DNA from 4 places in the Pacificispira sp. genome. Region 2 is predicted to be linked to each of the others. Evidence: riboswitches for the same ligand, from Rfam matches in the RefSeq annotation. Region 2 holds a riboswitch; each other region holds the start of a gene.

Region 1 (5,921 bases), on a different contig from region 2:
GACGATGTCGGTGGCCGTGTATCCTTCCGGGTGACCGACATGCAGACCCGCCCCGGACGGATAGGGAAACATGTCCAGGACATAGAGCTTCTGCTTGGACGTATCGACCTCGACCTTGAAGGTCTCGTTCTCTTCCCAAAAGCGCTGCCACTTCGGCTCAACCAGGCTGGGATCGTAAGCCATTCAATCTCTTTCCGCGTTCGCTAGGAATGATGCGGCGGCCGGAAAGACCGCCTCGGATTCTATCTCTTTGAAAATGACCGTATTCGCGCGGTTCCGCGCGCGGCTTTAGATAGCAAGCCGCCCGGATTTAAGTCAATCACCGGGCTGTCATCACTCCGAACGAATTCAGATTTCGATCTCGACCCTGCCGATCGGGTTGGAACAACAGGCCAGCACCATGCCGTCGGCGATCTCCTTGTCGGTGATCCCGCCATTATGGATCATGTGGACCTCGCCCGATGTCTTGCGGACCTTGCAGGTACCGCAAACGCCGAACTGACAGGCCGACGGAATGTTCAGGCCCTGCGCCTTGGCGACCTGAAGAATGGTGTCGGTTTCGCTGCACATCGCGTCCAGACCCGACGCGGCGAACCGGATCATCGCGCCGGCAGTTTCGTCCAATACGATATCGTCGTGTTCCGGGCGTTGATCTTCGGTCCGGATCGGCGCGTGGAAGCTTTCCTCATGGTAATGCGCCATTTCGAATCCGGCGGCGTTCAGGACATCGCGCACCGTTTTCATGAAGGGTTCCGGCCCGCAGCAGAAGATTTCCCGCTCCATATAGTCCGGCGCCATCAGTTCCAGCATCAGCTGGTTCAACCGGCCCCGGTACCCGGCCCAGGCGGAGAACGGATCGTCCTCCTCCACCACGAAGGACAGTTTGATGTCCGGCACGCGCTGGGCCATGCGGCGCAGTTCGGGTTCGAAGATCAGTTCCGACGGGCGGCGGGCGCAGGAAATCAGCGCGATATCCGTATGCTCGCCATTATCGAACAGCCAGCGCGTCATCGACATCATCGGCGTCACGCCGGACCCAGCGGAAATGAACAGATATTTGTCCGCCGGATACTGCATGAAGGTGAAGATGCCGCCCGGCCCATAGGCGCGCAGCCGGTCGCCGACCTTCACATTCTCCAGCATCCAGCGCGATCCGATACTGTCCTTCTGCGCCTTGACCGTGACCGAGATCGACAGCGGCCGCGACGGCGAGGAGGACAGGGTATAGGTGCGCAACAATGGCTCCGGCCCGACCGGCAATTCCAGCGTGATGAACTGGCCGGGCAGATAGCGGAACCAGCTATCGTCCGCCGTCTTGAAACAGAAAGAGGTCACATCCGGCGCTTCCGGAATGATCATCATGCATTCCAGTTCCTTCGCGTCGGTCCAATAGGTCCGTTCGTCCAGAGCCTTGAATTGGGTCAGCCGCATTCCCGTCACTCCGCCGCTGCGGCCGGCGCGAAGGCGCCAAGCTGCCGGGTCATCGCATCGCAATACCAGTCGGTGAACTGGCGCACGCCGGTTTCATGGATCGGCGAATAGGGGCCGGGTTCATAGGCCGGGGAGTTCACCCCCAACTGGTTCTGTTCGACCAGCATCCGGTCCTGGTCGTTGGTCGCGTCCCAAACTTCGGTCAGCGTCTTCAGGTCATAATCCACGCCTTCGACCGCGTCCTTGCGCACCAACCAGCGGGTCGTGACCTCCGTCTCCTGCGGGCCGATCGGATTGACGTGGAAGGAGATCGCGTGATCGCGCAGCAGATGGTTCCAGCTGCTGGGATAGTGGAACAACAGCATGGAGCCGATGCGCTCTTCCCGAATCGCGCCCAGCGGTTTGGAACAGGCCGGTTTGCCGGACATGGTGAAGCTTTCGGTATCGCGCAGCAACGGCACGCGCATGACGCGGTACTGGCCGCTGTCGTCCAGATAGAATTGGCTGGGCAGGCCGGCGGCCTCGCAGCGGTTCCAATGATCCTGTAGGAAATTGTCGCCGCCGGTCTGTTCGACCCCGGTGATGGTCGGCGCGTCGGTGAAGGTGCGGCACAGTTCCGGATGGGACCCGGAACAGTGATAGCATTCGCGGTTGTTTTCCCAGACCAGCTTCCAATTGCCTTTTTCGACAATCGTCGTCTTATGCGCGACCTTGGTATACTCCAACCGGTGCGGCAGCATATAGGGTTCGATCCGCGCGCGGACCGGGGCGAAATCGGGCGGCGCATCGCTGAAATTGACGAAGAGATAGCCGCCGACGCTTTCGCAGGCGACCGGCTTCAGCTTGAACGCGTTGGGATCGAAATCCTGGCCCATCTCGCGGGCGAACAGCAGCTTGCCTTCCAGGTCGTAGGTCCATTGGTGATAGGGACAGACCAGCCGCGCGGCATTACCCTGCGCCGATTGGCAGATACGCGAACCGCGATGGCGGCAGGCATTGTGGAAGGCGCGGATCTCGCCATCGGCACCGCGCAGGATGATCGCCTCGGCCCGGCCGACCCGGTAGGTGGTGTAATCCCCAACCTCCGGAATCTCGCAGCCATGCCCCGCGAACAGCCATTCGTTCAGGAACAGGGTGTCCATTTCCAAATCGAAAACCGCGCGGTCGCCATAGAATTCCTGCGCCAGGGAATAGCCGGGCCGACGGGCGGCCAGCAGGCCTTGCACACGGTAAGATGCGTCCATACCGAATCTCCTCAGTCATGCGCCGCATCCGGCGGCGCGGTTGGTATGGTCGCTGGTGTTCTCAAGAGGACATCCCTTCCCCGCTCCGGCAATCGGCGGCGGACGGAAGGAAAGGCACCTCGTGATCGCCACCCGCGATCCAAGAGCAGTCTTGCCTGGGCTGGTTTCCGGACTCGAAGGGAGGTGCTAGCCGAACGCGGCGCCTTCTCGGGACATTGCTTCCCAATGGCATTCGCCGCGCTTCAACCCTTCTTACCGTTGCGGGGGCAGTGCCGGGATCTCACCGGCTTCCCAATTCTCCGTCACGCCGCGAACGGCGGAACGGCACCACAAGCGCCCGGACTTTGCGCCCGGCCGGGGGTCTGGGATTTCTGTAACGCGACAGGTTAAGTGCTGGCTGCGACAGGTGCGCGATTTCCGCCCTTCAGAGCCTAGAGACGATCCCGGAAGGTCTCGATCAGGCGGTTCTTCAGGATCTTGCCGGTGGCGGCGGCCGGCAGCCGGTCGGTGATGACGATCTTCGACGGCCGCTTGTAGCTGGACAGGCTGCCGGCCACATGGGTCTTCAACTCGTCCTCCGTCACGGCGGCGGGATCGGCGACCTGGACAAAGGCCAGCACTTCCTCGTTCCCGCCCTCGACCGTGCGGCCGATCACGGCGGCCAGAACGACGGACGGATGGTCGTTCAACGCCTTCTCCACCTCCTGCGGATAGACGTTGAAACCGGACCGGATGATCAGTTCCTTTGACCGGCCGACGATGTGCAGCATGCCGTTCTCGTCGAACTTCCCCAGATCGCCGGTGCGCAGGTACCCGTCGGGCAGCAGCACTTTTGCGGTTTCTTCCGGGTTCCGGAAATAGCCCCTCATGATATGCGGGCCCCGGGTCAGGATCTCGCCGACACCGTCATTCTGACCGCCGATCGCCTCGTCCAGCTTGATATCGACACCCGGCAGGGCATAGCCGACGCTGACATCCGGATTGCCGATCGCATTGCGCGTCGCGCAGACCCCGGCCGTGGTTTCCGTCATGCCATAGCCGTTCTGCAAGGGGATGCCATAGAAGGCCTCGGCGCTGCGCTTCCAGGCCGGGTCCAACGGCGCGGCGCCCGACGAGACGTAGCGCAGCCCGCTGCCTTCCAGCCGCGTATAGCCCTGCGCCTTCGTATAATGCATCAGATGGGCATGCATCTGCGGCACGGCAGGCAGGATCGTCACATCCTCGCGCAGGGCGTTATACAGGGCCTCGGCACTGAACCGGGGTTGCAGGCGAATGCAGGCCCCGCCATGGCTGGCAGCGACGACCATGGAGGCCAAACCGAAGACATGGGTCATCGGCAAGGCGCCATAGACCGTATCCGTCGGGGTCATGTCGCGCAGTTCCGCCGACGACTTGCCGGCAAACAATAGATTGCCGTGGGTCAGCATCACGCCTTTGGGCGCGCCGGTCGTGCCGGTCGTATAAAGGACGACCCCAACCTGAGCGAGTCCCGGTTCCACCGGCTGCGGCGCGCTGTCGAAGGGTGTCGAAAACCCGACCGTGCCGAACGCCCCGTCCTGGTCTTGGGCAGCATCGGCTTTGGCATGCTCGGCCGCGTCCGGCGAGGCCTTGACCGTATAAACGACGGCACGAGGCGTCGCATGCTGGCGGATACGTTCCAGTTCCGCCGCCGTCATACGCGCGTTGGCGGGCACGGCCCAAGCGTCGAGGCGGCTGCAGGCAAAAACGAAGGCGATGGCCGCAAGGCTGTTCTCGGCCACGATCAGGACCCGGTCACCGGCGACGACCCCGGCCTCGCTCAGCACGGCCTCGGCCTGCGTCACGGCGGCAGCGTAATCGCGATAAGACAGGCGCCGGCCGTCAAAATCGATCACGGCGGGATTGTCCGGGCGTTCCGCCAGATGGCGGTCGATGTTGTGGTGGATGCGGGTCGCCTGAATGTCACTCATACCGGAACCAATCCCATTAAACGCCGACAGGACGCAGCCGCGCCAGGGCCGCCATCGCCTCACGCTCCATGCCCGCGACGATATCCGCCAACGGTTCGACCCGGTCGGTCAGGCCCAGCGATTGGCCCGCAGACAGCATGCCGCGCGATACATCGCCGGTGCGATAAGCCTCCCGCCCGATCTTGCCGGAGACATAGGGCATCAGCCCCGCGATCCCGATTTCCGGGTTCTCGGTCTCCAGCTTCGACACCAGATCGGTCGTCTCGTTCCGCAGCGTGCGGATCGTGTTACGGACCGTCTGCATGGTCAGCGCCGTGTCCAACTCGCTGGCGTCGACCAGCGCCTGCTTGTAATTGGGATGGGCTGCGACCTCTTCCGCCACCAGGAAGCGGGTGCCCACCACGACGCCCGCCGCGCCCATGGCCAGTGCAGCCACCAATTGCGATCCCGTGCCGATCCCGCCGCCGATCAGGAAGGGAATGGTCAGCCGCCGTTCGGCCAGTGCCGCGTTGATCATGCTGCCGATCATGTCCATGCCGGGATGCCCGCCGCATTCCGCCCCCACGATGGAGACCATGTCGACGCCGACAGACTGCGCCTTCACGGCATAGCGGACGCTGGGCACCTTGTGCAGGACGGTGATGCCCGCTTCCTTCAGGATCGGCATATAGGCTTCGGGATTGCGGCCCGATGTTTCGACGAACCGCACGCCCTCCTCCGCGATCAGCCGAAACACCTGTTCGGTCTGTTCGCCCTGGATCAGCTTCGGCAGCATGGAAACATTGACCCCGAAAGGCGCGCCGCCGCACAGGTCGCGGCAGGTACGGATCTCGGCGCGCAGGCGGTCCGGTTCCGGAAAGCTGGCGGCGGTGATGAAGGAAATGATCCCCGCCCGCGCCGCCGCCGAAACATACTGCGCATCGGCCAGCCACATCAGCCCGCCCGCAACGACCGGCAGGCGCGTGCCATAGGCGCGGGTCACCGGCGTATCGAAGACCGGGTCCGTCACCGGCACCGCGCCCTGACCGTCCGGCGCCATCACACACCGCCCCGCAGTTTTGCGAAATCGGGTTTGCGCTTTTCCAGGAAGGCCCCGATCCCCTCCGCGCCCTCATCGCCGCCCAGGGCGCGGGCCATGGCATCGCGCTCCCGGTCCAATTGGGAATCCGGATCCATGAAGGAGGCGGTCTCCAGCAATGATTTGATATCGCGCAGCGCATTGGCGGGTCCGGCGGCCAGGCGGGATGCATATTGCGCCGCCATGTCCATCGCGCCGCCCGGCTCGGACAGCTCGGTG
Region 2 (5,921 bases):
TTCTTCCGCCTCGTCGATAATACGCCGCAGATCGGCCATGCGATAATCCCCCTCGCCGCGCCCCGGGGGCGATCCCCGCGCCGCGCCAAGCGAATAGCAGTTGTCACTTGCGACGGACAAGCCCAAGTCGCATGATCGGCCCGCGATGGGCGACAAATCCGACAAGATCACTGCGCGCGGCCCGACGGTTCGAAAGGTTCCGGAAGGCGATAACCGTACGCGCCTGACCTGCCCGGATTGCGGCTTCATCCAATACGAAAACCCCTTGATCGTTGCCGGCGCCGTCGTCGTCGAAGACGGCAAGGTATTGCTGTGCCGTCGGTCGATCGAACCGCGCCGTGGCTTCTGGACGATCCCGGCCGGTTATCTGGAACTGAATGAAACGGTGGAAGACGGGGCCCGGCGCGAAGCGCACGAGGAAGCCTGCGCCGACATCGCGATCGACGGCCTGCTGGCGGTCTACACGATCCCCAGGATCAGCCAGGTACAGTTGATCTATGCCGCGCATCTGGCGTCGCCCGGGATTGCCGCGGGCGAAGAAAGCCTGGAGGTCCGGTTCTTCGACTGGGATGAAATCCAGACGGTGGAGATCGCCTTCCCGTCGGTGCATTGGGCCTTGGCCCACCGCCGGTCGATGACCGGGCCGGTTCCTTCCGCGCCATTTGGCAATCCGGACGGCGAGACCGGGGATTACTGATCTCCGGCTTCTTCCGCCGTGTCGGTTTCGCTGTGCCGCATCATGAAGGGCACCTGGGCGATGAAGAACAGGAAAGTTATCGCGATCAGCCCGGGAAACCGGAAATAGACCCAAATCTCTTCCGATACGCTTCGCCACACGACCTCGTTCAGCAGGGCGAGACACAGGAAGAAGATGGCGCAACGCAGCGTCAGAACCTTCCAGGCTCGGTCCGGCATGGTGAAGCTGCCGCCCATGACCGATCGCAGCGGCATCTTGCCGAAAGCCAGGGCCGCCAGCAGGCCGATCCCGAACAGCGTATTGATGATGCTGGGCTTCATCTTGATGAAGCTGGGATCGTTCAGATAGAGCGTCAAACCGCCGAATACCCCGACCAGGACGGCCGTCAATAGCGGCATCCACGGAATCCGACGGGCAACCACCAGCGACAAGACGACGGCTGCCGCACTGGCGCCCATCACGACCTTTGTTGCCAGGAACAGATCGTTACTGAGGAAATAGGTGACGACAAAGGCTGCCAGCGGCGCGAAATCGACCAGTTGGGTCAGCCAGGGAGGACCGGGGCGGGAAGGAACATCCGTCATAGGAGGCTATATAGGCGATGCGGTTGGCCGCGTCATCCGTTCCTTCACGCCACCGGTCCCTGAATGCCGATGGAACATTCTAGTTCCTGACCCGCCGGCGTCTCGGCCGGGCCAGACGTTCGGCCGGAAACTGCGCGATCTGCCTCAGCAATTCGCTCGCCTTGCCGGCTTCGCCGCCGGAGGCATCGGAGAAAGGCGACGTTTCGCCGAGAATTTGGGCAGCCCGCGCCGGATCGGTGCCATCGGGCAGGGCCAGAAGCCAGGACAGAATTGCCCCTTCCGCCGCACCGCGCGGCAAAGGCTCTTCGGCCATGTAAAGGGCGGACAGACTCTGTCCGGGGTCGAACGCCGCAATATCGATTTCCGCAGCCGGAAATGCGGACGGAACACTACTCATAGAAACCTCCTCCCGGGACACCCCGCCCGGACAATAGGGTTGCGTTTCAGTGAGCGGCAGGTCTCCTGGCTCGCGGGTCGGTGCCGGTCCGCCTGGCCTTCCCAACGGTATCCCGTCAGTGGCCTGGACGTGGCGGTCGGCTCGCCGCTTACAGTTGCGGGGGCAGCTTCGGCCTCGGGTCGGGACATTGCGTCCGTCGCCACACCGAATTCCCTTTTGATCCCCTTGCGGGGAACCGCTCTCTCGATCGCATCACTCTAGTGTAATTCGGGGCGGCGACTAAGGAAAAAACGACCTGCTTGCGCGCAGACCCGTCACTTGACCGCTGCACTGCGGCAAGGGCACATTGTCGGCCTGCGCCAATCCGGGGATGGCGCCTGGTCGGGGGATCGGTATGTTCGAGGGGGTTCGGCACGCAATCGAAGAGCGAACGGCACGGCGCAGGAACCGGCCGTTCCTGGAGGCGTGCATGGCGTGCTGTGCCCTGGTTGCGATTGCCGATGGCGAAGTATCCCTGTCGGAACGCGGGCGCGTCGACCAGATCCTGGAAGCCATCGACAAGCTGCGCTTTTTCGACGTGCATGAGGCCGTTGATTTGTTCAACGGCTATGTCGACGGCATCGTCCAGGCCGAGGCCAAGGGCCGCCGCCACGCGCTGGAAGCGGTCAAGGAAATGCGGCATGAGGCCGGGGACGCCGTACTTTTGGTCAAGGTCGCCCTGGCGATCAGCCGCGCGGACGGCGTTTTCCTGGAAAGCGAGCGCGCCCAATGCGAGGCCATCTGCGACGTGCTGGGCCTCGAACTGGAAGACTTTCTGTAAGCGGAATCAGGGGCCGAATCAGCCCAACGCCTGGTGGGCGATAATGTCCTGAAGCGGATCGAACTGGTCCGGGGTCACCTTTATGAAGGCGACGCAGACCACCATGCCCTCGTCATCCGCGCCGACCACTCGGCAGGGAATTTCGATGGTGGTGAATTCGTCCGGCATCAGAACCGCCATGACCTCGTCGCCTTCGGCCAGCCCTTCCTGATCCGGGTAGAACCCGAAACCACCCAGGCTGACATCGGTGACTCGGCCCTTCAGGCCACCCACTTCGGCGGGGAACCGGACCTTGACCCGGCGTTCCTTACGCCGGTCGCCCGGTTTGATGATGCGCATCAGGCGGCTGAACATGCTGGTTTCCTCGATACGGCGAACAATCCGCTCCCCCGCTCGTCGGGCAAGCAGGAATCGTGCCGGACGGGAGCTTACGCCAAAGCGTCCTTCAGGCGATACCAAAACATGCCGAGTGTCAGGAGGGGCGTGCGGAACCGGCCGCCGGGGAAGATCGGGTGCTTGAATTTGTGCATGATGTCGAACTTCTGCGTCTGGCCCTTGATCGCCTCCGCCAGGATCTTCCCGCACATATTGCTGAGCGCCAGGCCGTGTCCGGAATAACCCTGGCTGAAATAGGTGCGGTTGCCGATGCGTCCAACATGCGGCATGCGATCGACCGTGATGCCGATATAGCCGCCCCAGACGTGATCGATCTTCACATCGTCCAGTTCCGGGAAGACATGCAGCATGCGCGGGCGCACGAAACCGCCCAGATCGTTCGGTTCCAACCCTGAATAGGTCGCGCGACCGCCGAACAGCATGCGCTTGTCCGCGCTGAGCCGGTAATAGTCGACGATGAAATTACAGTTCGAAACCGCGTCGTCGGTGGGCAGCAGCGTCTTCGCCCGATTGTCGCCCAACGGCTCCGTCGCGACGATGTAGCTGCCGACCGGCATCAGGCGTCGAAACAGATAAGGCTCCGTCTCGCGCAGATAGGCATTGCCGGCCAGAATGAGGTGTTCGGCATGCACCGATCCATGTTCGGTATGGATCGCGGGCTTGTCGCCGGTATCCAGACGAATGGCGCGGCTGTTCTCGAAAATCTGGGCGCCGGCCTCATGGGCGGCTTTGCCGAGGCCCAGGCAATAGTTCAGCGGATGGACATGGCCCGCGCCCGGTTCCCACAACGCGCCGACATAGCGGTCGGTCCCGATCTTTTCCCGGACGGCGGGACCTTCATAGAGTTTGGAGCCGGTATAGCCCCATTTTTCCCATTCCGCCTGGTCTTCCTTCAGGCCTTCGAACTGGCTCTTCTTCTCGGCGGCATGCAGATAACCCCATTTGAGGTCGCAATCGATGCCGTATTTCTTGATCCGCTCACCGACCAGTTTGGGCGCGCCGTCCGCAATTTCCCAGGCGACTTTCGCTCCCTCGCTGCCGACGACCTTTTCGACGTGATGCATCGACTTGTTGAAGCCGCTGCATACCTGCCCGCCATTGCGGCCGGACGCACCGAAGCCGACCGTTTCCGCTTCGACAACAATCACGGAATAACCGGCCTCCGCCAGTTCCAGTGCGGCGGAAAGCCCGGTGTAGCCGGCGCCGAGAATGGCGACATCGGCCTTGTGCTCGCCTTCAAGCCGGGGATGGCTGGGGGCGGCATGGGCGGTCGCCCGGTAATAGGATCGGGTATCGTCGAACTTTGCCATGTCTTACACCGTGCGCAGGTACCATTCGTAATCCAGGGGCGGAATCTGCGCCTGGAACGCGTCGTTCTCGAAGCTGCGCGCCGCTGCGTAGGTCTCGCAATAATGCGCGCCGAGATATTTCGGGAGGATCTTGCTTTCGCCGAAGGTCTGCAGCGCCTGCCACCAACGCAGCGGCAGTTCCGTCACCGGCTTTTCATAGGCGTTGCTCTTTTCAATCGGACCCGGGTCCAGCTTCTTGGTCAGGCCGTGATGCACGCCGGCCATCACACAGGCCATGGTCAGATAGGGGTTGGCATCCGCGCCCGCGACCCGATGTTCGACCCGCATGCCCTTCTCGTCCGCGCGCGGAATGCGCAGCGACACCGTGCGGTTGTCGACACCCCAGGCCGTGTTGATCGGGGCATAGGAATTTGCCTGGAACCGGCGGTAGGAATTGGCGTTCGGGGCGAAGACAGCCATGGAATCGGCCGTCGTCGCGGCCAGGCCGCCGATGGCGTGGCGCAGCGCCTTCGATGCCGGCAGGCCGATTTCCTTGTCCATCGGCCCGGCGAAGATGTTGTTGCCGTTCTTATCCAACAGGCTGAGATGGATATGCATGCCGCAGCCCGCGCGTTCGGAAAACGGTTTGGCCATGAAGGTCGCGATCATGCCGTGCTTGCGTGCGACGCCCTTGATGATGCGCTTCAACAGGATCGCGTCGTCGCAGGCTTTGATCGGGTCGTCGACGTGATGCAGGTTGATTTCGTACTGACCCGGCCCGTATTCCGCCGTCGCCGTGTCGGCGGGAACGTCCTGCGCGACGCAGGCATCCTCGACATCGGTCAGGAAATCCTCGAATTCGTACAGTTCTTCAATGCCGTAGACCTGGGTCGTGGTCTGCGGCTGTCCGGTCGCGGGGGAACTGGCCGTGTTCGGAATGCCGGACGGGCCCAGCTTCGCGTCCATCAGGTAGAATTCCAGCTCAATCGCGGTGACGGGCGTATAGCCCATATCGACCAGCGGCTGGGTCGCGCGCGCCAGGATGAAGCGCGGATCGGCAAAGAAGGGGTCTCCCTCCGCCGTCACCATGCTGGCGATGACCTGGCCCGTCGGCGCATGGGCCCAGGGTACCGGCTTCAACGTGCCGGCGACGCCCAGGCAGTTGAAATCCGGGTCGCCGTCCGACGTGCCATAGACGATCGTGTCGCAGTTCTGGCCGGTCGCATCCAAAAGATAGGTCGATCCGGGCAGGGCGACGCCGCCTTCATGCAGCTTGTCGATCGCCTCGACGCCGATCCGCTTTCCACGCAGGATCCCGCACATGTCCGGCACGAGCATGTCGACGCCCTTCAATCCGGGATTGGCCTTCACGAAGGCGTCGACTTCTTTTTTACTGAGCCAGGCAGTCATGGAACACACCGTTGCTGAGAAGCGTCCTTGAAGCGGACATCGGATACCGCAAGCCGATTCCCCCTTGCGGTCGGACGAGACTATAAGGCATAAAAAATGTGATCACAATCTTTGGCGCTGCGCTTTTTTCTGTCTGGGGGGCTCATACCGACACCTGCCTGGGGCGCGGTAGAGGTAGGGTAACGTGAGTAATCTGATCGAGTGGGTTAAGGAACGGAACATCGACGAGGTCGAATGTCTGCTGCCGGATATGTCCGGGATCGCGCGGGGCAAGATCCTGCCGACGCAGAAATTCATCGACGGCCTGGGCGACCGCGGTTTGCGGGTG
Region 3 (5,921 bases), 450 kb from region 2:
TCGACCACGACCACACCTTCAACCAGGAGAGCGGCCTGAACACCGAGATACGCGACCACCGGCACAGCGGCATTGCGCGCGCCGTGCCGCCGAAGCGCTGTGCCCATCGACAGCCCCTTGTGCCGAGCGAACTGAAATGCCTCGCTGGCGACCGTTTCGGCGACGGCGTTACGCACAACGCGACTGAGTACAGTTGCCAGGACGATCCCGAGGGTCAGGGATGGCAGAAGCAAGTGCCCGCCATGCCCGTGTCCGGCGGCGGGCAGAATGCCGAGTTGAACCGCAAAGAAGAGCATCAGGATAATGCCGAGAAGAAAGGCCGGCAGCGCCCTGAACACGACCGTCAGCCCCCCAAGGATACGATCGAACGCACCGCCGGGTCGCAGTCCGGCCAAGGTGCCCGTTGGCACGGCGATGACCAATGCGAAGAGAAGTGCGCCGACGGCCAACGCGATGCTATGGCCCAGTTGATGCGACAAGGCATGCGCAACCGGATCGCCCGTCACGGCCGACCGGCCCAGATCCAGCATCAGGATATGGCCGACCCAATCCGCGATTCGCTGCCAGGCCGGCCGGTCGAGCCCCAACTCGATCCGGACCTGTTCCGCCGCTGCACCGGTCAGCATGTCATAGCCATACCGGCCGGCTGCGATGCGATAGGCGGCGTCTCCCGGCAACGCCTCCATCATTGCAAAGCTGACGATGCCGATGACGAGCGCCACCAGTAAGGCCTGGACGAGACGCCCGAGCGCCAAGCGCCCGAGCGTCGCGAGAGGCCCCGAATTCCGGATCGAATCCGGTAAAAATCCGGACCGGACCGTCATTCGGCCCACCGCAGTTTCGACAATTCGTAATTGCGTTCCAGCGGGTCGACGATCACGCCCTGCAGGGCGTCGGGATAGGCCACCGTATGGGTGTACCAGGCGATCGGAACGACCGGCAGATCCTTGTGAACGGCCGCCACGGCCAAATCTATCGCAGGACCGCGCGTCGCAGGATCGCTTTCCGCCCGTGCCTTGGCCAGCGCTTCGGCAACGTCGGGCGCATCCCAGTTCATGGCACCCCAATCCGCGCCACCGGCCCCGAAATCTTCCGCCGCGTTCACGACGGGGTCCGGCGTCAGGCCATAGTTGCGCGCGAACAGGGCGACATCGAGCGAGCCGTCCTGATGCCCGGACGGGATCTCGGAAAAATTGCCGACGGAGATGTCGAGCGCCACCCCGATCTGGCGCCACTGATCCTGCAGCGCGGCTGCGATCAGCGGCAGTTCCGGGCGGTTGGGAAATGTCCGCAACGTCAACGCAAAGCGCATCCCGTCGCGAACGAGAATGCCGTCTTCGCCCGGCGCCCAGCCCAAGGCGGCAAGCGACTGACGCGCGGTGTCCGGATCGTAGGCCAGCGGTGTCAGCGTCGGATCGTGCCAGTCGGCAAGGGCCGGCGGGAACAACTGGCTGGCCGTGGCGTCGGGGAAGCGCAGAATGCCCGCGGCGATACCGTCGCGATCGATCGCGAGGCTGAGCGCCTGGCGCGCTTCCGCCTCCGTCAGCGCGGGATGGGCAAGATTGAGCTTGAGGACGATCGTGCGAGGGATCGGGACCGCCTTGACCTCGACCGGCTCCAATTGGCTGAGTCGGCTGTACCCGGCCGGGTCCAGGGTAAAGACGAGATCGGCATCGCCGCTTTCGGCCATCAACGCCCGCGTTTCCGCCCGGGACGTGGAGATGTAACGGGCGGCTTCCAGATGGGCCGCCTCCCCCCAATAGCCGTCAAACCGCTTCAGGCTGAGGGAGCTCGGCGGATCGATCTGTGCCACCTGGAACGGGCCGGTGCCGATCACGGAAACCACCTTCCCGTCACCGTCGAACGACGCCGGAGCCAGGATGAGGGCCGTATAGTTCGCCAGGACAGCAGGCAATGCGGCAAACTTCTCCGCAAGGCGGATCACAACCGCATCGCCATCGGCGGCGATCTCCGCAATCGGCAGGTTCTGCAGGACGCCGGGTTGCGTCACAGCGCGCTTCAGGCTGGCCACGGCGGCATCCGCGCTCAACTCTGTACCGTCATGGAACCGGACGCCGTCGCGCAGTTGGAAGCGCCAGACCAGACCATCGCCGCCGACCTGCCATTCGGTTGCGAGGCCCGGGCGCAACTGTCCGTCAATCCCGGCATCCACCAGGGTTTCGGCAACCTCCATCCGCTGAAACGTGTAGCCGTCCGAGGCAGGGTCCATGCCGTTGACGTGCCAGGGCGCGGCGACGACGACGTCGGTCCGGCCCTGTGCCGTCGATGCCGTGCTTGTAGCGATCAGGGCGGCGGCGCCGATAGCCGCGCCGAACATTGCTTTGGTGAACGCACGCATGTGTACCTCCATGGGAAGGGAATCAAGGGATGTTGGATTGGCGGGCGGAACGAGGATCAGATCTCGAGTCTGCGAGATACTTCGGCTTCCGGTTTCTAGTGTGAATTTGAGCCGGACGTTATATCATAACATTGAATTTGCAAGCAGCTCTCTCTGAATATTGTGTGTTCCAATCTGGTTCTTCGCCGACTTGGACGCGCACCATGTTGCAGCATTCGTCATTGGCCTTGCGCCGATAGGATTTGACGATGTACGAATTTGGATGTGGCCCTTGGTTCCCCTGACCGGCATCAGGCTGGGGGGATTAAAAGGGAACACCGGTAGCGCATTACCCAACAGGGACGCGCGATCCGGGGCTGTCCCCGCAACTGTGAGCGGCGAGACGGCGGCCAAGTGACGGTCACTGACCGGGCCCTGATCGGGTGCCCAGTCGGGAAGACCGGCCGCCCGTCCCTGACCCGCGAGCCAGGAGACCTGCCAGAGGCCGCGTCACCTTTGCTTCCGGTCGGGGATTGCCGGGGGCGCGGGCTTGATCCCGTTCGCGGTGGCGCCTTGCTAGGTGCGTCTGGCGAATGGGACGCGGCCCGTGAGGTGTGACGACGGCGATTTCCGCCAACGCTCTCTCACGTCAAAGCCGAACCCGTTCAGGACGTGGACCGTCGATTTGGACGGGCCGCGGTCCGGTATGCATCGACCAGGGCGTGTCGCGCCGGGCTGGGGGCACCGGTTCGCCTTGGTCGTATCGGATTTTGTTTCCCATCCCGGTTTCGATTCGTCGGGGCGATGACTGCCTCGCGGCTCTTCCTGTCGGCATCAACCGATTGGAGGGAGCACATGAAAACGGTCGCCAGGACCACGCCCAGGATACGGGCACAGTATTGGGTGGGGGCGTTCACAATGACAGCCCTTTTGGGACTTGCCGGAGCTGCCGCGGCGCAGGAACAGGACACGGGTACCGTCGTGACGGCACCGGACACCATCGTCTCCGCCAGCCGGATCGCCCTGCCGGCGGAACGTGTCGGCAGTTCGGTCACGGTGATCACCGCCGAAGATTTGGAGCGTGGCGGGCAGAAATTCGTTTCGGACGTCTTGCGGGACGTGCCGGGGCTGGCCGTAAACCGGACCGGTTCGCCGGGCGCCCAAACCGCAGTCCGGATCCGCGGGGCGGAATCGAATCATACGCTGGTCATCGTCGACGGGATCGAGATCAACGATCAAAGCGCCGGATCGGAATACGATTTCTCGCGCCTAATGACCGCCGACATCGAAAGGATCGAGATCCTGCGCGGTGCGCAGTCCGCCCTGTTCGGCAGTGACGCCATCGGCGGCGTGATCAGCATCACCACCAAGCGGGGGCGTGACGGGTTTGGCGGTGAGGTGTCCGCAGAAGGCGGCAGCTTCCAGACCGGCGAGGCCGGCGTTTCCCTGCGTTACGGCGGGGAGCGTTTCAGCATCTCAGGTACCGCGAACCGGTTCCGGACCGAAGGGATTTCCAATGCCGCCGAGGACCGCGGCAATCCCGAAAAGGATGGCTACCGGAACGATACTTTGTCGCTGAACGCCGACGTCCAGCCACTGGATTGGCTGACCCTGGATACCACAATCCGCGCGACGAAGGCGTATTTCGAAACCGACGGGTTCACCGGCGGAATCGGTGCCGTGGACCAGGCTTCGGATACGACGACCAATCAGCGCTATGGCCGGATCGGCCTGTCGGTCGATCCCTTCGACGGCGCCTGGACCCACCGGTTCGACGCGGCCTATTCCAGCGACAAGGATGACAGCCGAACCAATGGGGCGCTGTCCAGCTTTGCCGACGGCAGCAAACGCAAATACGCCTACCAGACGACGGTATCCTTCGACACGCCGTCGCTCGCCCAGGCGGAACACGACTTCACGCTGCTGGCGGAATCCGAAAAGGACACGATGAAGGCGAGCTTCCTGGGACAGGGCAAGATCGACACAACCAACAATGCCTTCGCCGGGGAATACAATCTGGGTCTATTCGAGTCCCTGTTCCTGTCAGCCAGCCTGCGTCAGGACTACAATGACCGGTTCGAGAATGAACAGACCCATCGCCTTTCGGCGGCCTATCTGGTCGATTCCTGGGGAACCCGGTTCCATGCCAGTCACGGTACCGGCGTCAAGAATCCGACGCTCACGGAACTGTTCGGCTTCACGAACAACTTCGTCGGCAACCCCAACCTGAAGCCTGAAACCGCGACCAGTTGGGATGTCGGGGTGGAGCAGCGATTCTGGCAGGAAAAGGCCCGGGTCGATGTGACCTTCTTCCGCAGCGACGTGGAAAACCTGATCACCGGTTCCGGCAATACGTCACGCAATCTGGAAGGCGTGTCCGAAGCACGGGGTGTCGAGATTTCGGGCGATCTAGCCTTGACCGATCAGCTCGATATCGGCGCCAGCTATACCTGGACCCACGCGGAAACGTCCGACGGGACCGAACAGGTCCGCCGGCCGACCAACCTCGCCAGCCTCAACGTGAACTACCGATTCCTGGACGACCGGGCGAACCTCAATCTCGGGGTCGACTTCAACGGCAGCTTCACGGATTTCGAGTTCGACGCGGCCTTCAACCGCACGGTCGTCGACATGAGCTCGTTCACGCTGGTCAATCTGAAGGGCAGCTATGAGGTGATCGACGGGCTGGAGCTCTATGCCCGCGGCGAGAACCTGCTGAACGAACGGTACGAAGAAGTTCTGACCTTCGGCACGCCGGGCATCGCCGGTTATGCCGGCATGAACTGGAAATTCTGAAACGGAGACGGGGCGGGCCCTTTTCCGCCCCGTCGCCGTTTTGCAGTCAATATGAGGAATGAAGCATGAGTGTAGCCGTCGCCAGCAAACGGGATGTCAATGAAACCGGCCGGGAGACCGAAATCTGGGTCTTGCCGACGGAGGAGGATTATCTCCATACCCTGCTGAAGGACATTTTCGAGAACCACTGGCGGAGCATCGTCTTCGGCCCGATCATCGAAGGGGGGGCTTTCGAGTTCCGCTGCCCCTGCGCCCCGAAATCGGTGACGCTGTTCGACGGTTATCTGACTGTTCATTTCGGGGGCACGCATTTCCATCTGTGCATCGGTGAGAACAAGGGATCGCCGAAGAACCCGACGCCGGAGGCACTGAAGAACCGCCGCCGCACCAGCCGCGCGGAAATCTATCGCAGCTTCGACAAGCAGGGCTGCGCGCTGACCTGGGGCCTTCGCCTCTTCAACGGTCACGACGAGCAGCTGATCACGATCTTCTTCCCCAACCCGTTCCTGACCGATACCGACGGGCTGGCGGACGAGCCGGACTGGACGCGGCTCGCGACCTGGGAAGCGATCGGCCGCACCTATCTCGGCCGGGAACTGGACGAGGCCGACCGCACCGGCAAGGGATTTCGGGGCTAGATCATGGGCCATGCTCTCCGCCTGGCCGCCTTCCTGTTGTTGCTCGTCGCCGTCCCCGTGCAGGCTGAAGGCGTGCCGAAGCGCGTCGTGTCGATGAACCTCTGCACCGACCAACTGGTGCTGCTCCTGGCCGACCCGGGGCAGGTCGT
Region 4 (5,921 bases), on a different contig from region 2:
GCCGCTTGGGACGGTGAAATCGCGGCTTCGCCTGGCAATGGGCAAGCTGAGGACCATACTAGGAGACTCTGAATTATGACGGCTGCTTTGACTTCGGGGGGAGCCATGCGGGCGGTGGAACCGTCGCATCACCTTTCGGATGATATGCTGTTGGACTACGCGGCAGGGTCGCTGGACGAAGCGACGAGCCTGATCGTGGCGACGCATCTGACCTATTGCCCTTCCTGCCGGAAACGGGCGGCGGAACTGGACGCCCTGGGTGGGACGCTGTTGCGCGACGTCGCGCCGGTTTCGTTGTCCAAAGGCTCTTTGGAGTCGGTTCTAGCGCGGCTGGACCAACCGGCGGAACCGGCGCCGGTGCGCGCCGCCCTTCCGGCCAACGACAACCCGCTGGTACCTGCCGTCCTGCGCCGTTATCTGGGCGGCGACCTGGACGCGGTGACCTGGAAGAATCTGGGAATGGGGGTCCAAACCTCCGAAATCGCAATGAACGTGGAGGGCAAACGCGCCTTCCTGCTGCGCGTCCCGGCCGGCAAGGCAGTGCCGCATCATACCCATGACGGCAACGAATTCGTCCTGATCCTGCGCGGGGCCTATAATGACGAGATCGGCCGCTTCGCCCGCGGCGATCTGGCAATCAGCGACGGGTCGATCAAGCACAAGCCGGTCGCCGAACCCGGCGAGGATTGCATCTGCCTGGTCGTGGTCGATGCCCCGATCCGGCTGACCGGGCCGATCGGCGCCATTCTGAATCTGTTCGTGAAGGTCTGACCGGAGCTCTGGCCGGGATCTTCCGCAGGGGCTCGCGCCCCGGCCCGTTGCATCGTAAAGTCGCGCCATGCTGCGCGCCCTGACCCTTCTTCTGATCTGCCAGTTGCTGGGCGAGGCCATCGCGGTCCTCGCCAACTGGCCCATTCCCGGCCCCGTGCTCGGCCTCGCCTTCCTGCTGGCGGGGCTGCTGATTCTGCGGCGGTCGCCCGACTGGCTGCAGGACACCTCGGCCGGGCTGTTGAAACATCTGTCCCTGCTGTTCGTCCCGGCCAGCGTCGGCCTGGTCCAGCACGCAGACCGCCTGAAGGTCGAGTGGTTGCCGCTCGCGGCCGGGGTGATCGTCAGCACCGTCGCGGCGATCGCCGTCGGCGCGGTGGTCTTCGTCGCCGTATCCCGTCTGATCGGCGCCCCGGCGGAAGGGGAGGACCGCAAGGCATGATCGGCGCGACACAGGATATCTGGGTCTATCTGGCCGAAACGCCGCTGCTGTGGCTGACCGCGACCCTGATTGCCTATGGGATCGGCCATGCTGCCTTCACCCGGTCGGGCAGCAACCCGGCGGTCAATCCGGTGGCCATTGCGGCGGCGCTGCTGATCGCATTGCTGGTCGCGACGGACACCGATTACGACACCTATTTCGAAGGCGCCCAGTTCGTTCATTTCCTGCTGGGTCCCGCGACCGTCGCCCTGGCGGTGCCGCTTTATACCCACCTGCCCCGGGTCCGGCGCGCGGCCCTGCCGATGCTGGCGGCCCTGGTCGCCGGCGTGGTCACCGCCGTCGGCACGGCCTTGGCCGTCGCCTCGCTGCTGGGCGCGGACAGCGAAAGCCTGTTGTCGCTGGCGCCCAAATCCGTGACCTCCCCCATCGCGATGGGGATCGCGGAGCGGATCGGCGGCCTGCCGTCCCTGGCGGCGGGATTGGTCATCGCGACGGGGATCGTGGGGGCCATCGTGGTCACGCCGCTTTTGAACCTGATGCGCGTCCGCGATTGGCGTGCCCGGGGTTTCGCCGTCGGCATCGCGGCGCACGGAATCGGCACGGCCCGCGCCTTTCAGGTCAACCCGATCGCCGGGGTTTTCGCGGCCGTCGCCATGGGTTTGAACGGCCTGACGACGGCGCTTTTGGTGCCGCTGATCGCGCATTTGTTACTATGACCGCGACGATTTGGCGTCTTGAGATAAGGGCCCCCGCTTCGTACGTCTTGGGGTAGTGATCCGTTCCCTCCGCGGAGGCCTTGAATACCATGCAGCGCAAAACAATTCCGCTGATCGGCGCCATGCTGGCCGCACTGGCCGCGATCGGTCTGGCCGCCCTTGTCGTCTGGAATCAGCTCTCCGGCAGCTCGGACGGCGTTGTGCGTGGCGACGGCGAGGCCTTGGTTGCGCCGGGATTGGAGGTCGGCGGTGCGTTTGAACTGACCAATCATAAGGGCGAAACCGTCACCCAGGACACGTTCCAGGGTCAGTTCCTGCTGGTCTATTTCGGCTACAGCTCCTGCCCTGACGTCTGTCCGACGGAATTGTCCAGCATGGCGGCCGCCATCGATATCCTGGCGGAGCGGGACGCCGCGGCGGCCGAAAAGATCACCCCGGTCCTGATCACCATCGATCCGGCCCGCGACACGGTGGACGTCCTGAAGGACTATGCGCCGGCCTTTCACCCGCGTCTGGTCGGCCTGACCGGCAGCGACGAGGCGATCGAGGCCGTGGCACGGAAGTTCCGCGTCTATTACGGCCGGGGCCAGCAGATCGACGACGAATTCTATCTGATGAACCATTCCGGCTATGTCTATCTGATGGGGCCGGACGGCGGGTTCGTGACGATGTTCAACGGCGGCACCGCGCCGGAATCGATCGCCAACGCCCTGCAGCGCTACGTCGCTGCCGCAAAGACCAGCTGACGGTCCCCCTCGCCCGATTATTCGAACGTCGCCTTGACGCCAATCCCTGTCGGCGCCGCGCTTGACCTGTACGCCGCCGTGGCGCTACTGATAATTCTTGAAGACGCGTTCGGTTCTCCTTCATGGGTCACGAAGGCCTTGGAGCTAAGAGGGAACACGGGAAGGATTTACCCATCAGGGAATCCGCGCCCGGGCTGCCCCCGCAACCGTGAGCGGCGAGCGGTATCCACCTCGCCACTGGCACACCAGCCCGGATCGGGACATGTGCCGGGAAGGCAGGATGCCGCATCGACCCGCGAGCCGGGAGACCTGCCGAGCGTCGATGGCATCTCGAACGACCGTCGGGTGTGACGGGAGGAGACAAAATGAACGATCGCATTCAGGCCACCACCGCCGACCATCTCGAAACCGAATCCCGGACCCGCGTTCTGGCGGCATCGGTTGCGGCGGCGCTGTTCGGCGGCTTCCTGTTCCTGGGTATCGGCTTCGCGCATTCGGACACGATCCACAATGCGACGCATGACGCGCGGCACGCCTTCGCGCTGCCCTGCCACTAAGCCCCGACCGAATTCAACGATATGTTTCGGCGCCTTTTCGGCGCGGCATTCGCCGCGGGCATCGTCGCGGGTCTAGCGATCAGCGCGATTCAGGAATTCACCACCACCCCTATCATCCTCCATGCCGAGGAATACGAGAACGCGGGCACAGAGGCCGCCATCCCGGAATCCGCGATCCCCGAGACGGCGGTCTTTCGGGTCGCCGGCACCGGCGCGTTCCACGGATTTACCATCTACAAGGCCCATAGCGGCGAAGACCACGGCGACGAATCCTGGGGCCCGAAAGACGGGCTGGAACGCTCCCTCTTCACCGCCGGGACCAATATCACGATGGGGATCGCCTTCGCCCTCATGCTGACGGCGGCCTTTGCCGTCCATGGCGGCGCGATCAGCGGACGGATCGGGCTGCTTTGGGGGATCGGCGGCTTCGCCGTCTTCACCCTGGGCCCGAATCTGGGCCTGCCGCCGGAAGTACCCGGCAGCATGGCCGCCGAACTGGGGGTGCGGCAGCTCTGGTGGATCGGCTGCGCCGCAGCGACCGGCATCGGCCTCTGCCTCATGGTCTTCGGCCGCAAGCTGCCACTGACGGTCCTTGGCGTTCTGATCATTGCCGCCCCGCATATCGTCGGCGCGCCGCAACCGGCGGAAGTCGGCGGCGGCGTCCCGCCGGAAATCGCGGGCCATTTCGCCGCCGCCTCCATCGTCGTCGCGGCGATCTTCTGGGTCATGCTGGGCTGGCTCAGCGGCACCTTCTATCAGCGGTTCTCGGGCACCTACGCCTGACCGTGACCCGGTTTCGGGTTCAGGACGCCTTCGCCTTCCGGGCGAGGGCGTCCAGACCGAGCACCAGCAGCCCCAGCGCCAGGCCCCAGAAGGCCGACCCGATCCCGAACAGGGACAGGCCGGATGCCGTCGCCACCAGCGTCAGCACGGCGGCGAAGCGGGTTTCTTCCGGCGCCAGGGCGGCGCTGAGCGAGCCCATCAGCGGCCCGACCAATGCCAGCCCGGCCACGGTCACGATCACCGCCGACGGCAGTGCCGCGAAGGCGGCGACCAGGGTCACGCCGACCCCTGCCAGGATCAGATAGCCCGCGCCATAGAACAGCCCCGCCTTCCAGCGTTGCGCCGGATCGGGATGCGTGTCCGGCCCGGTGCAAAGCGACGCCGTGATGGCGGCCAAGGTGGTGGTATGGGCGCCGAACGGCGCGGTCAGCAAGGACGCCATGCCGGTAACCGCCAGGGCGGAACGGGCCGGCGGCGTGTAACCCGCCGCCGACAGGACGGCGAAGCCGGGCAGGTTCTGCGACGCCATGGACACCAGGAACAGCGGCACGCCGAGCCCGATCAGCACCGCCGGATCGAATTCCGGCCGGATCAGGACCAGCGTCGCAACCGTCAGATCGCCGTCCAGCGGCGCGACCCGGCCGAGGACCAGCGCCCAGGCCACCCCCGCCGCGATCACCGCCAGTACGGCCCAGGTGGCACTGAACAGGCGGACCACCAGAAAGACGCCCACCAGCGGCAGGACCAGCAACGGATCGCCCGCGGCCGCGTCGAAGACGCCGATCGAAAACCCGATCAGGACGCCCGCCAGCATGGCCGCGGCGACGGCGGTCGGGATCTTGGCGATGGCATCCGCCAGCGGCTTGACCGCGGCGCTCAATACGATCAGCGCGGCGGCCAGCAGAAAGGCCCCGACCGCCGCCTCGATGCCGATGGTCGGCGCCCCGGCCACCATGGTCGCGCCGATCAGCGCCGCCCCCGGCGTCGACCAGGCAGTGACGATCGGCATCCGGTGTAGGATAGACAGGACCGGGCTGGTGACCGCCATGGCAAGGCAGAGCGCGGTGATCCAGGACGCGGTTTCGGCGGGACTGGCCCCGACCGCGCGGATACCGGCCAGCACGATGGCCACGCTGCCGCCGAATCCCACCAGAACCGCGACCAAGGCGTTGCTGAACACGGAGAATCTCATTCCCCCTTACCCCTCTTTCTCGAATACCATCAGAAAATTGTTCGCCGGCATCGGCACATCGGCACGCAGGCGCAGTCCGGCCGCCGACGCGATCGGCAGGATATCGCCTTCCAGATCGCGCACCCCCCATTCCGGGTCGCGCGCCCTTAAAGACGCATCGAAATCGGCGTTGCTGGGCGCGGTATGGCGACCGTCGCGAGAGAACGGCCCATAGATCAACAGCGGCCCACCCGGCGGCAACAGCCGCCCCGCGCCGCCGATCAGGCCGCACGCCGCCGCCCAGGGGGCGATATGGATCATGTTGGCGCAGAAGATCGCGTCGACCGGCCGGTCCGGCGTCCAGTCCGGCCCTGCGACATCCAGCCGCTGTGCCGGCGCGATCCGCGCGCAGCCGGCCTCGCTGGCATAGCCGTCGATATCCGCAAGCGCGGCCGGGTCCAAATCGCTGGGGCACCAGACAAGCCCGTCCGGCAGGCGCGGCGCGAAATAGGCCGCATGTTCGCCGGTCCCGGAGGCGATCTCCAGAACCGTGCCGGTTTGCGGCAGATGACCGGTCAACCGGGATAGGATGGCATCCCTGTTGCGCAACGTCGCAGGCGCATGGCGCCGCGATCCGGTGGACGACATGTCACGGACCTGTTGAAAAAAGTTGCGCAGACGGACCTCAGTCTAATATCAGACGGGGGCGTGTAAAGAAATGGCTGTCCGCCACACGCT

The links. Region 2 has a riboswitch for cobalamin ahead of ACO06O_RS00835 (hypothetical protein). Riboswitches for the same ligand answer to the same signal wherever they lie in the genome.
Region 1: it holds a riboswitch for cobalamin, as region 2 does, so the genes downstream of both, ACO06O_RS15200 (aromatic ring-hydroxylating oxygenase subunit alpha) here and ACO06O_RS00835 (hypothetical protein) in region 2, are expected to answer to the same signal.
Region 3: it holds a riboswitch for cobalamin, as region 2 does, so the genes downstream of both, ACO06O_RS02825 (TonB-dependent receptor plug domain-containing protein) here and ACO06O_RS00835 (hypothetical protein) in region 2, are expected to answer to the same signal.
Region 4: it holds a riboswitch for cobalamin, as region 2 does, so the genes downstream of both, ACO06O_RS21160 (CbtB domain-containing protein) here and ACO06O_RS00835 (hypothetical protein) in region 2, are expected to answer to the same signal.

Annotation. Positions count from the first base shown of each region.
Region 1 covers NZ_CBDDHE010000008.1:110,666-116,586, forward strand. The annotation lists gene leuS (leucine--tRNA ligase) at 1-183, opposite strand, end outside; gene ACO06O_RS15195 (2Fe-2S iron-sulfur cluster-binding protein) at 349-1,431, opposite strand; gene ACO06O_RS15200 (aromatic ring-hydroxylating oxygenase subunit alpha) at 1,437-2,675, opposite strand; cobalamin riboswitch at 2,817-3,022, opposite strand; gene ACO06O_RS15205 (class I adenylate-forming enzyme family protein) at 3,107-4,624, opposite strand; gene ACO06O_RS15210 (NAD(P)H-dependent flavin oxidoreductase) at 4,641-5,663, opposite strand; gene ACO06O_RS15215 (oxepin-CoA hydrolase, alternative type) at 5,663-5,921, opposite strand, start outside.
Region 2 covers NZ_CBDDHE010000002.1:158,676-164,596, reverse strand. The annotation lists gene ACO06O_RS00850 (methyltransferase) at 1-39, opposite strand, end outside; gene ACO06O_RS00845 (NUDIX domain-containing protein) at 146-697, shown strand; gene ACO06O_RS00840 (inner membrane-spanning protein YciB) at 691-1,281, opposite strand; gene ACO06O_RS00835 (hypothetical protein) at 1,361-1,678, opposite strand; cobalamin riboswitch at 1,717-1,933, opposite strand; gene ACO06O_RS00830 (tellurite resistance TerB family protein) at 2,148-2,498, shown strand; gene ACO06O_RS00825 (PilZ domain-containing protein) at 2,517-2,852, opposite strand; gene ACO06O_RS00820 (NAD(P)/FAD-dependent oxidoreductase) at 2,927-4,204, opposite strand; gene ACO06O_RS00815 (glutamine synthetase family protein) at 4,208-5,593, opposite strand; gene ACO06O_RS00810 (glutamine synthetase family protein) at 5,778-5,921, shown strand, end outside.
Region 3 covers NZ_CBDDHE010000002.1:608,114-614,034, forward strand. The annotation lists gene ACO06O_RS02815 (ABC transporter permease) at 1-722, opposite strand, end outside; gene ACO06O_RS02820 (ABC transporter substrate-binding protein) at 821-2,359, opposite strand; cobalamin riboswitch at 2,615-2,855, shown strand; gene ACO06O_RS02825 (TonB-dependent receptor plug domain-containing protein) at 3,257-5,134, shown strand; gene ACO06O_RS02830 (DUF7676 family protein) at 5,200-5,772, shown strand; gene ACO06O_RS02835 (ABC transporter substrate-binding protein) at 5,776-5,921, shown strand, end outside.
Region 4 covers NZ_CBDDHE010000011.1:4,868-10,788, reverse strand. The annotation lists gene ACO06O_RS21185 (sigma-70 family RNA polymerase sigma factor) at 1-79, shown strand, start outside; gene ACO06O_RS21180 (ChrR family anti-sigma-E factor) at 76-771, shown strand; gene ACO06O_RS21175 (CidA/LrgA family protein) at 839-1,210, shown strand; gene ACO06O_RS21170 (LrgB family protein) at 1,207-1,926, shown strand; gene ACO06O_RS21165 (SCO family protein) at 2,016-2,672, shown strand; cobalamin riboswitch at 2,766-3,003, shown strand; gene ACO06O_RS21160 (CbtB domain-containing protein) at 3,038-3,229, shown strand; gene ACO06O_RS21155 (CbtA family protein) at 3,251-4,012, shown strand; gene ACO06O_RS21150 (benzoate/H(+) symporter BenE family transporter) at 4,032-5,204, opposite strand; gene ACO06O_RS21145 (DUF938 domain-containing protein) at 5,211-5,831, opposite strand.